DNA from 4 places in the Erwinia sp. L03-1 genome. Region 2 is predicted to be linked to each of the others. Evidence: predicted binding sites of a transcription regulator. Region 2 holds the regulator's gene; each other region holds the start of a gene.
The links. Region 2 encodes PurR, which represses purine synthesis genes. Its sites were predicted from a motif close to CANGCAAACGTTTGCNTG; they were not measured.
Positions count from the first base shown of each region.

Region 1: the regulator PurR is predicted to act here: its motif matches at 1,140-1,157, upstream of purM (phosphoribosylformylglycinamidine cyclo-ligase).
Region 3: the regulator PurR is predicted to act here: its motif matches at 1,142-1,159, upstream of glyA (serine hydroxymethyltransferase).
Region 4: the regulator PurR is predicted to act here: its motif matches at 1,131-1,148, upstream of galS (HTH-type transcriptional regulator GalS).

Region 1 covers NZ_CM178762.1:1,151,666-1,153,871, forward strand. Annotated here, with positions in the region: gene purN (phosphoribosylglycinamide formyltransferase) at 1-37, opposite strand, end outside; gene purM (phosphoribosylformylglycinamidine cyclo-ligase) at 34-1,074, opposite strand; gene upp (uracil phosphoribosyltransferase) at 1,317-1,943, shown strand; gene uraA (uracil permease) at 2,019-2,206, shown strand, end outside.
Region 2 covers NZ_CM178762.1:2,539,163-2,541,368, reverse strand. Annotated here, with positions in the region: gene punR (DNA-binding transcriptional activator PunR) at 1-765, shown strand, start outside; gene purR (HTH-type transcriptional repressor PurR) at 783-1,808, opposite strand; gene cydH (cytochrome bd-I oxidase subunit CydH) at 2,093-2,182, shown strand.
Region 3 covers NZ_CM178762.1:1,082,473-1,084,678, forward strand. Annotated here, with positions in the region: gene hmpA (NO-inducible flavohemoprotein) at 1-940, opposite strand, end outside; gene glyA (serine hydroxymethyltransferase) at 1,272-2,206, shown strand, end outside.
Region 4 covers NZ_CM178762.1:1,498,447-1,500,652, forward strand. Annotated here, with positions in the region: gene yeiB (DUF418 domain-containing protein YeiB) at 1-1,081, shown strand, start outside; gene galS (HTH-type transcriptional regulator GalS) at 1,258-2,206, shown strand, end outside.

The DNA.
Region 1 (2,206 bases), 1.4 Mb from region 2:
TTCCCTCACCGGAAACCAGCACCACCAGCCGCATCATGCGTTGATGACCACACGCTCGTCGGAATCGGACGCCTTAATCACGCCAATTTTCCACGCCTTCTCGCCCGCGTCGGTCATCAGCTGTACCGCTTTATCCGCCTCTTCAGCACTCAGCGCGATCAGCATGCCGACGCCGCAGTTAAAGGTGCGATACATCTCAAAGCGGCTGACGTTGCCTGCTTTCTGCATCCAGCCGAACACCGCAGGCCATTCCCAGCTTGACTCGGCGAGCACCGCCTGGGTGTTGTCCGGCAGCACGCGGGGAATATTTTCCCAGAAGCCGCCGCCGGTCAGGTGGGCGATAGCATGAACGTCAACCTGCTCGATCAGGCTGAGGATATTTTTGACATAGATGCGGGTAGGGGCCAGCAGGTGATCGGCCAGCGATTTACCCTCAAGCTGGGTCTGTTGTGCATCGGTATTGCTGACTTCAAGGATTTTACGCACCAGCGAATAGCCGTTGGAGTGCGGGCCGCTGGAGCCGAGTGCAATCAGCACGTCGCCATCGCTGACCTTGCTGCCGTCAATAATTTCTGACTTTTCCACCACGCCGACGCAGAACCCGGCGACGTCATAATCTTCACCGTGATACATCCCCGGCATTTCGGCCGTTTCGCCGCCAACCAGCGCACAGCCGGATTGTGAACAGCCCTCGGCAATGCCGGTTATCACGCTGGCCGCGGTATCCACATCCAGCTTACCGGTGGCGTAGTAGTCCAGGAAGAACAGTGGCTCGGCGCCCTGTACCACCAGGTCGTTGACGCACATCGCCACCAGGTCGATACCGATGGTATCGTGACGCTTCAGGTCCATCGCCAGGCGCAGCTTGGTGCCCACGCCGTCAGTGCCGGAAACCAGAATCGGTTCGCGGTATTTTTGCGGCAGCGCACAGAGGGCACCAAAGCCGCCCAGCCCACCCATGACTTCCGGGCGACGCGTCTTTTTCACAACGCCTTTGATACGATCGACTAAAGCATTGCCCGCGTCGATATCTACGCCGGCGTCTTTATAGCTGAGAGAGGTTTTGTCGGTCACTGCGAAGTCCCCACGCGGTTTGCGGTTGGTGGTATTGAAAATAGAGCGCGGCAATTCTAACAGCGCAGGCAAACGTTTGCGAGCGCCTTCTTACCACGCGTTGTGCTGGGTCAGGTGTCAGATTATGATGACGGAAGTGCGCGGATACGGCAGAAGTTGCATTAAGTCATAGAGCATGGTGAGAAAATAGCGCTATAATCTCGCGATTTTTTTTTGCAGCTTAACACTCCGGGAGTAGAACAATGAAAATCGTGGAAGTCACACACCCGCTGGTCAAACATAAACTGGGTCTGATGCGTGAACATGACGTTAGCACCAAGCGTTTTCGTGAGCTCGCGTCGGAAGTGGGAAGCCTGCTGACCTATGAAGCCACCGCCGATTTAGAAACCGAAAAGGTCACCATCGAAGGCTGGAATGGCCCGGTAGAAATTGACCAGATTAAAGGCAAAAAAATCACCGTGGTGCCCATTCTGCGTGCCGGTCTGGGCATGATGGAAGGCGTACTGGAGCACGTACCGAGCGCGCGCATCAGCGTGGTCGGCGTTTATCGCGATGAGACGACGCTGGAACCGGTGCCTTACTTCCAGAAGCTGGTCTCTAATATTGAAGAGCGTATGGCGCTGGTCGTTGACCCGATGCTGGCCACCGGCGGATCGATGATCGCCACCATCGACCTGCTGAAAAACGCAGGCTGCACCAGCATTAAGGTGCTGGTACTGGTGGCTGCCCCGGAAGGTATCGCGGCGCTGGAGAAGGCGCATCCGGATGTTGAACTCTATACCGCGTCGGTGGATCAGGGGCTGAACGATAAGGGATATATCATTCCCGGGCTCGGGGACGCCGGCGATAAGATCTTCGGTACTAAATAAGTACGCCGCTATTAAACGCTAAGCCGACCGCAGAGTCGGCTTTTTATTGGGTATAATTAAAGAAAGGGTAAAGATATGACGCGTCGCGCAATTGGCGTTAGCGAGCGGCCACCGCTGCTGCAAACTATTCCTCTCAGCTTTCAGCATCTTTTTGCCATGTTCGGTGCAACGGTACTGGTGCCGATCCTGTTTCATATTAATCCGGCCACCGTGCTGCTGTTTAACGGCATCGGTACGCTGCTGTATCTGTTTATCTGTAAAGG
Region 2 (2,206 bases):
CGTCATCGCGATGTCGAACTGACCGAGGCGGGACGCTACTTCATTCAGGAGGGGCGGAGCGTAATCAAAAAAATGCTTGCCACCCGGCGTCAGTGCCAGCAGGTAGCAAACGGCTGGCGCGGGCAGCTAAATATCGCCGTAGACAGGATAGTGAAACCCCAGCGCACCCGGCAGCTGGTTGTCGATTTCTACCGTCATTTCCCGGATATGGAATTACACCTTTCCCCGGAGGTGTTTAATGGCGTGTGGGATGCGCTGGCGGATGGCCGGGTAGATGTAGCGATTGGCGCAACTCAGGCAATACCCGTTGGCGGGCGCTTTGCCTTTCGCAATATGGGCGCGCTGAACTGGCGCTGTGTGGTTAGCGCCCGCCATCCTTTGACAGAAATCTCAGGACCGGTCAGCGAGGAAGCCATCCGCGAATGGCCCTCTCTGACGCTGGAAGACACATCCCGCGCGCTGCCCAAGCGCACTACCTGGACGCTGGATAATCAGCGTCGGCTGGTGGTGCCCGATTGGGAGAGCGCTGCGGACTGCCTGCTGGGCGGGCTTTGCGTCGGAATGGTGCCAGGACATTTTGCCCGTCCGCTGCTGAGCAGCGGCGCATTAACTGAACTTGTGCTTACCGCGACATTCCCCGACAGCCCCTGCTGCGTCAGCTGGTCGCAGCAGCAGGCCAGCCCCGCGCTGGGCTGGCTGCTCGACTATCTTGGCGACACCGGGACGCTCAATAATGAGTGGCTGAACGAGGGGGCAGAGGAATGAGCAGGCGGCTAATGGCGTTAGCGGCGATAGTCTACAAAGGGACCATCCGCCACTGAACGACGCTCGATCAGGCTGGGATGAACTTCAATCGTCTGTGGCTCCTCACGCTTGCTGGTAATACGATCCAGCAGCATTTCAAAGGCCGTTTCGCCCAGCCTCTCTTTTGGCTGGTGAACGGTGGTCAGGGCCGGGGTGAAGTAGCGCGCGTTGCGCACGTTATCATAGCCGATGACCGAGATATCCTGGGGAACGCGCAGACCCATCTCATCAGCGGCACAAATCGCCCCCATCGCCATAATATCGCCGCCGCAGAATACGGCGGTAGGCCGCTGCTTCTGGGATAAAATTTGCTGCATGGCACGATAGCCAGATTCGGGTTCGAAATCACCCTGTACCAGCCACTCATCGCGCAGGGTGATCCCCGCTTCGGATAGCGCCTTTAGAAAACCGGCATGACGGCCACCGCCGGTGTTACGCTCCAGCTGACCGGGAATGACGCCAATATCGCGATGGCCGCGCTCAATCAGATAGCGGCCTACCAGATAACCGCCCTCAAAGGCGTTATCCAGCACCGTATCCGTAAAATCACCGCGTGACTCGCTCCAGTCCATGACGACCATAGGAATATTTCGGTTATCTTCAAGCATCTGGATCAGTTCATCAGGATACTCGGAGCACATCACCAGCAGGCCATCGACGCGCTTTTGCGCCATCATTGACAGATACGCCTGCTGTTTGACCAGATCGTTGTGCGCATTGCCCAGAATCAGGGTGTAACCGCTGGCAAAGCAGCTGTTCTCCACGGCTTCAATAATCTCGGCAAAGTAGGGTGCCTCGCTGGACGTTGCCAGCAGGCCGATGGTCCGGGTGTGATTAACCTTGAGACTGCGGGCGACCGCACTTGGCGAATAATGCAGTTCGCGGATGGCAGTCCATACTGCTTCCCGCGTGGCTTCGGCCACAAAGCGCGTTTTATTAATGACGTGGGACACCGTGGTGGTCGACACCCCGGCGCGTTTAGCCACATCTTTGATTGTTGCCATGAAATCACTACTCCTGTACTTACCGCAACTTGCTGATAAGTATATTGTTAAACGATTGCCTGAAACGGCAAAATCCGTCGCCGTTTTTTATGAATATTCGGTGGCGTCAGTAAGGAAAAGGGGGCAGTCAGCCAGGCCTGTTGCGTCGGTTGCAGACCGCGAACGCAACCCGTTGCGCAACGAAATGGAATTCTAACAAGGCTGAGCAGAGAAAACGAGATTTTTACCGCCGGGTGTGGGAAAATTGATGGTGACACAAACTGTAAGGGTATAAAGGAGTATCTGTGGACACCGATCTGAAATTGTCTCTGCTAACCACCGTTAGCGCGCTGTTAATGATTATTATTTTCAGCTTTACCGCCGTCATGCACTAAAAAAAAAGGCCGATCGTCAGATCG
Region 3 (2,206 bases), 1.5 Mb from region 2:
GCCGTGCTGTGGCGGCGACCTCATGGCGAAATGCATGCGCTGAGCCGTTATCCGCCGCATGGAACCAGTTAACATGGGCGGGGTGGCGCTGAGCCGCCAGCGCGTCCAGCATCGCCAGCACAGGCGTCTGGCCCACACCGGCGGAGATCAGCGTGACCGGCACCTCTGGCGTGACTGACAGAAAAAAATCGCCTGCCGGCGCGGCCAGATGGATTTCATCACCTGGCTGCGCCTGATGATGCAGCCAGCCAGAAACGACGCCGCCGGGTTGATGACGAACGGCAATGCGGTAATCCCGACCATTGGGTGCGCGGGTCAGTGAATATTGCCGGATCGCCTGATGTTCTAACGTATTCGCGCGCAGCCAGACGCCCAGATACTGTCCGGGCTGATAGTCCATCACGGGCTGACCATCCACCGGCTGCAGAATAAAGCTTTTGATGACGTCGCTCTCCTGGGTAATGGTGCTGATGCGAAAGGCCCGCGGTGCGCGCCAGCCGCCTGGCTTAGCTTCTGCCTGTTGATAAATCTGCGCCTCACGCTGGATAAAAACATTCGCCAGCACGTTGTAGGCTTTGCCCCAGGCCTCCAGCACCTCTTCGCCAGGGCTAAGCATTTCATCCAGCGTTGCCAGCAGGTGCGTACCGACAATCTGATATTGATCGGGCTGAATGGCAAAGCTGGTGTGCTTCTGGGCGATTTTCTCCACCGCAGGCAGCAGGTCGGCGAGATTTTCAATATTGCAGGCGTAAGCGCAGAGAGCATTGAACAGCGCTTCAGGCTGGCTGCCATTGCGCTGATTGCTCATATTGAAAATATCCTGTAGCTCAGGGTTATCACGTAGCATTCGATCGTAGAAGCGTAGGGTAAGGGCGGGACCGACAGCCAGCAGGGCGGGTATTGTGGCTTTCACGGCGGCAATCGTTTTAGCGTCTAACATAGGCTCTCCATGCGTTATGTATTGAGTTAACTTACCGTACATCTTATCGCGCGAGGGTTTGCGATGTAAAACTCTCCGCGCAGTTAGCAGGGGCATCAGGCTGCCCCGCCAGGCAACAGGTGAATCCTGGCAAAGGGGGCGATGACGAAAATGCCGGACAATCAGGCTTGCAAAAAAGGTAACTAACCCTTGCCGGCTCTCAGGCCAATCGTTTGCGTAAAAAGCCTGCTTTGTGGCTACCCCTCGCCTGGTAAAACAGTTTACACTGTGTGTCTTCGCCCTAACGGGCCGTTAAATACCGATATGAAGTTAGCTGAGTCAGGAGATGCGGATGTTAAAGCGTGATATGAATATTGCTGATTACGATGCCGAATTGTGGCAGGCAATGGAGCAGGAAAAAGTGCGTCAGGAAGAGCATATTGAGCTGATTGCTTCCGAAAACTACACCAGCCCGCGCGTAATGCAGGCGCAGGGATCTCAGCTGACCAACAAATATGCCGAAGGTTACCCGGGCAAACGCTACTATGGCGGCTGTGAATACGTTGATATCGTTGAGCAGCTGGCTATCGATCGCGCTAAAGCGCTGTTCGGCGCCGACTATGCCAACGTGCAGCCTCACTCTGGCTCACAGGCCAACTTTGCGGTCTATACCGCACTGCTACAGCCGGGCGATACCATTCTGGGTATGAATCTGGCGCACGGCGGCCACCTGACGCATGGCTCGCCGGTTAACCTCTCCGGTAAGCTGTATAACGTGGTGCCGTATGGCATCGACGAAACCGGTAAAATTGACTACGAAGATCTGGCCGCCCAGGCGCAGAAGCATAAGCCAAAAATGATTATCGGTGGCTTCTCTGCCTATTCCGGTATTTGTGACTGGGCAAAAATGCGCGAAATTGCTGACAGCATCGGTGCCTGGCTGTTCGTGGACATGGCGCACGTGGCGGGCCTGATCGCGGCTGACGTTTACCCGAACCCGGTACCTCATGCCCATATCGTTACCACTACCACCCACAAAACCCTGGCAGGGCCGCGCGGTGGCCTGATCCTGGCGAAGGGCGGCGACGAAGATCTGTATAAAAAGCTGAACTCCGCCGTCTTCCCTGGTGGCCAGGGCGGCCCGCTGATGCATGTGATTGCCGGTAAAGCGGTCGCGCTGAAAGAAGCGATGGAGCCGGAGTTTAAGGTCTATCAGCAGCAGGTCGCGAAAAATGCTAAAGCGATGGTCGAGGTGTTCCTGGCGCGCGGCTATAACGTGGTTTCAGG
Region 4 (2,206 bases), 1.0 Mb from region 2:
CCGGGCCGCCTACCTTAATCCGGCCTGGCACGGGCTGCCGCCGGATTATGACGCCTGGTGCTGGGCGCTGGTCGATCTCTTTGCCCAGGAAAAATTCCTTGCCCTGTTTGCCCTGCTGTTTGGTGCCGGTCTGCAGATGCTGCTGCCGCGCGGCAAACGCTGGCTCCAGGCGCGGCTCACCTGGCTGGTGCTGTTAGGTTTCCTGCACGGCACGCTTCTGTGGGACGGCGATATTCTGTTCGACTACGGGCTGATTGGGCTGGTGGTCTGGCGGATGATCCGCGATGTCTCCTCCAGCCGTCAGCTCTTCAATACCGGCGTAATGCTCTACCTGGTTGGCAGCTGTGCGCTTGTCGTGCTGGGGCTGGGGGCCGCTGTGCATCCCAACAGTAGCTGGCTCCCGGGCTTTGCCGACGTGCAGTACGAAACCTTCTGGAAGACCCAGGGGGGCTGGCCTGCGATTCTGAACCGGCTCAATCTCTTCTCATCCGGCCTGATGGCGCTGGCCGTGCAGTATGGCTGGCAGCTGGCCGGGTTGATGATGGTCGGCAGCGCCCTGATGCGCAGCGGCTGGCTGAAAGGCAGCTATAGCCTGGCACATTATCGTCGCACCGCCGCGATCCTCATCTCGCTGGCCTGGCTGATTGAGCTTCCCGCTATCGCTTTACAGTGGGCTTCCGGCTGGGAATTCCGCTGGTCCGGCTTTTTTCTGCAGGTTCCCCGTGAAATCAGCGCGCCGCTACAGGCAGTAGGGTACGCGGCGCTCTGTTTTGGCTACTGGCCCACATTGTCGCGCCTGAGGATAACCCGGGCAGTGAGCTGCGTGGGGCGTATGGCGCTAACCAACTATCTGCTGCAAACCCTGATATGCACCACCCTGTTTAACCGCCTGGGCTGGTTTAACCAATGGGATCGCTGGCAGCTGGTGGCGATGGTGCCTGCCGTCTGGCTGATCAACCTGTTGTTTTCCCTCTTCTGGCTGAGCCATTTCCGTCAGGGGCCGGTTGAATGGCTATGGCGCAGACTGACGCTGCTGAGCGGCGGGCGGCCCCTGACGGCGGGCTATCCGGGAAAGGAGTAATATCCGCGTCGTCAGGAAGATGATGCCGCTCACAAAGGCAGGATAAAGCGTTGTAACCGTTTTCATCCCTGTGACGACTTTCACGTAGCCCCGCCGCTGATGCTGTAAGAATAGCCTCCAGTCAACCTGACATCTGGAAGGGCTATGCAACGATCATTCTCTCCGGGCAACTGCCCATGATGACCATTCGTGATGTCGCCCGCGCGGCGGGCGTCTCGGTGGCCACCGTCTCACGCGTACTGAATAACAGCGCCGTGGTCACGCAGAGTACCCGCGATGCGGTGTTAAAGGCGGTCGAGGGCCTCGGCTATCGACCCAATGCCAATGCTCAGGCGCTGGTTACCCAGGTCAGCGATACCCTTGGCGTTGTCGTGATGGACGTCTCCGATCCCTTCTTTGGTGCGCTGGTCAAGGCGGTGGATTCCGTTGCCCAGCGCTGGCAAAAGCACGTGCTGATTAACAACGCCTATCATCAGGCAGACAAAGAGCGGCATGCCATTGAGGTACTGATCCGTCAGCGCTGTAATGCCCTGGTGGTGCATGCGAAGGCGCTAGAGGATGCAGAGCTGATTTCGCTGATGGACGAGGTGCCCGGCATGGTGCTGATCAATCGCGTGGTGCCGGGCTACGCACACCGCTGCGTCTGTCTGGATAACGTCAGCGGTGCGCTGATGGCCACCCGCATGCTGCATCAGCAGGGACATCAACGTATCGGTTATCTGGCCTCCAGCCACGGGATTGAAGATGTGCATCAGCGACGTGAGGGCTGGCGGCAGGGGCTTTTGGAGCAGGGCATTCTGCCGCCGGAAAACTGGATAGCCAGCGGTGAGCCGGATATGCAGGGGGGCGAAGCGGCAATGGTTGAACTGCTTGGCCGCAACCTGCATCTGAGTGCGGTTTTTGCCTACAACGACAGTATGGCGGCAGGCGCGCTGGCCGCACTGAAGGATAACGGCATCCGGGTACCGCAGGCGTTATCCCTGGTCGGCTTCGATGATATTCCCATTTCACGCTATACCGATCCGCAGTTAACGACGGTGCGCTACCCGATTATTTCTATGGCAAAGCTGGCGACAGAATTAGCACTCAGGGGCGCGGCTGGTGAGCTGGATGAAAGCGAACAGC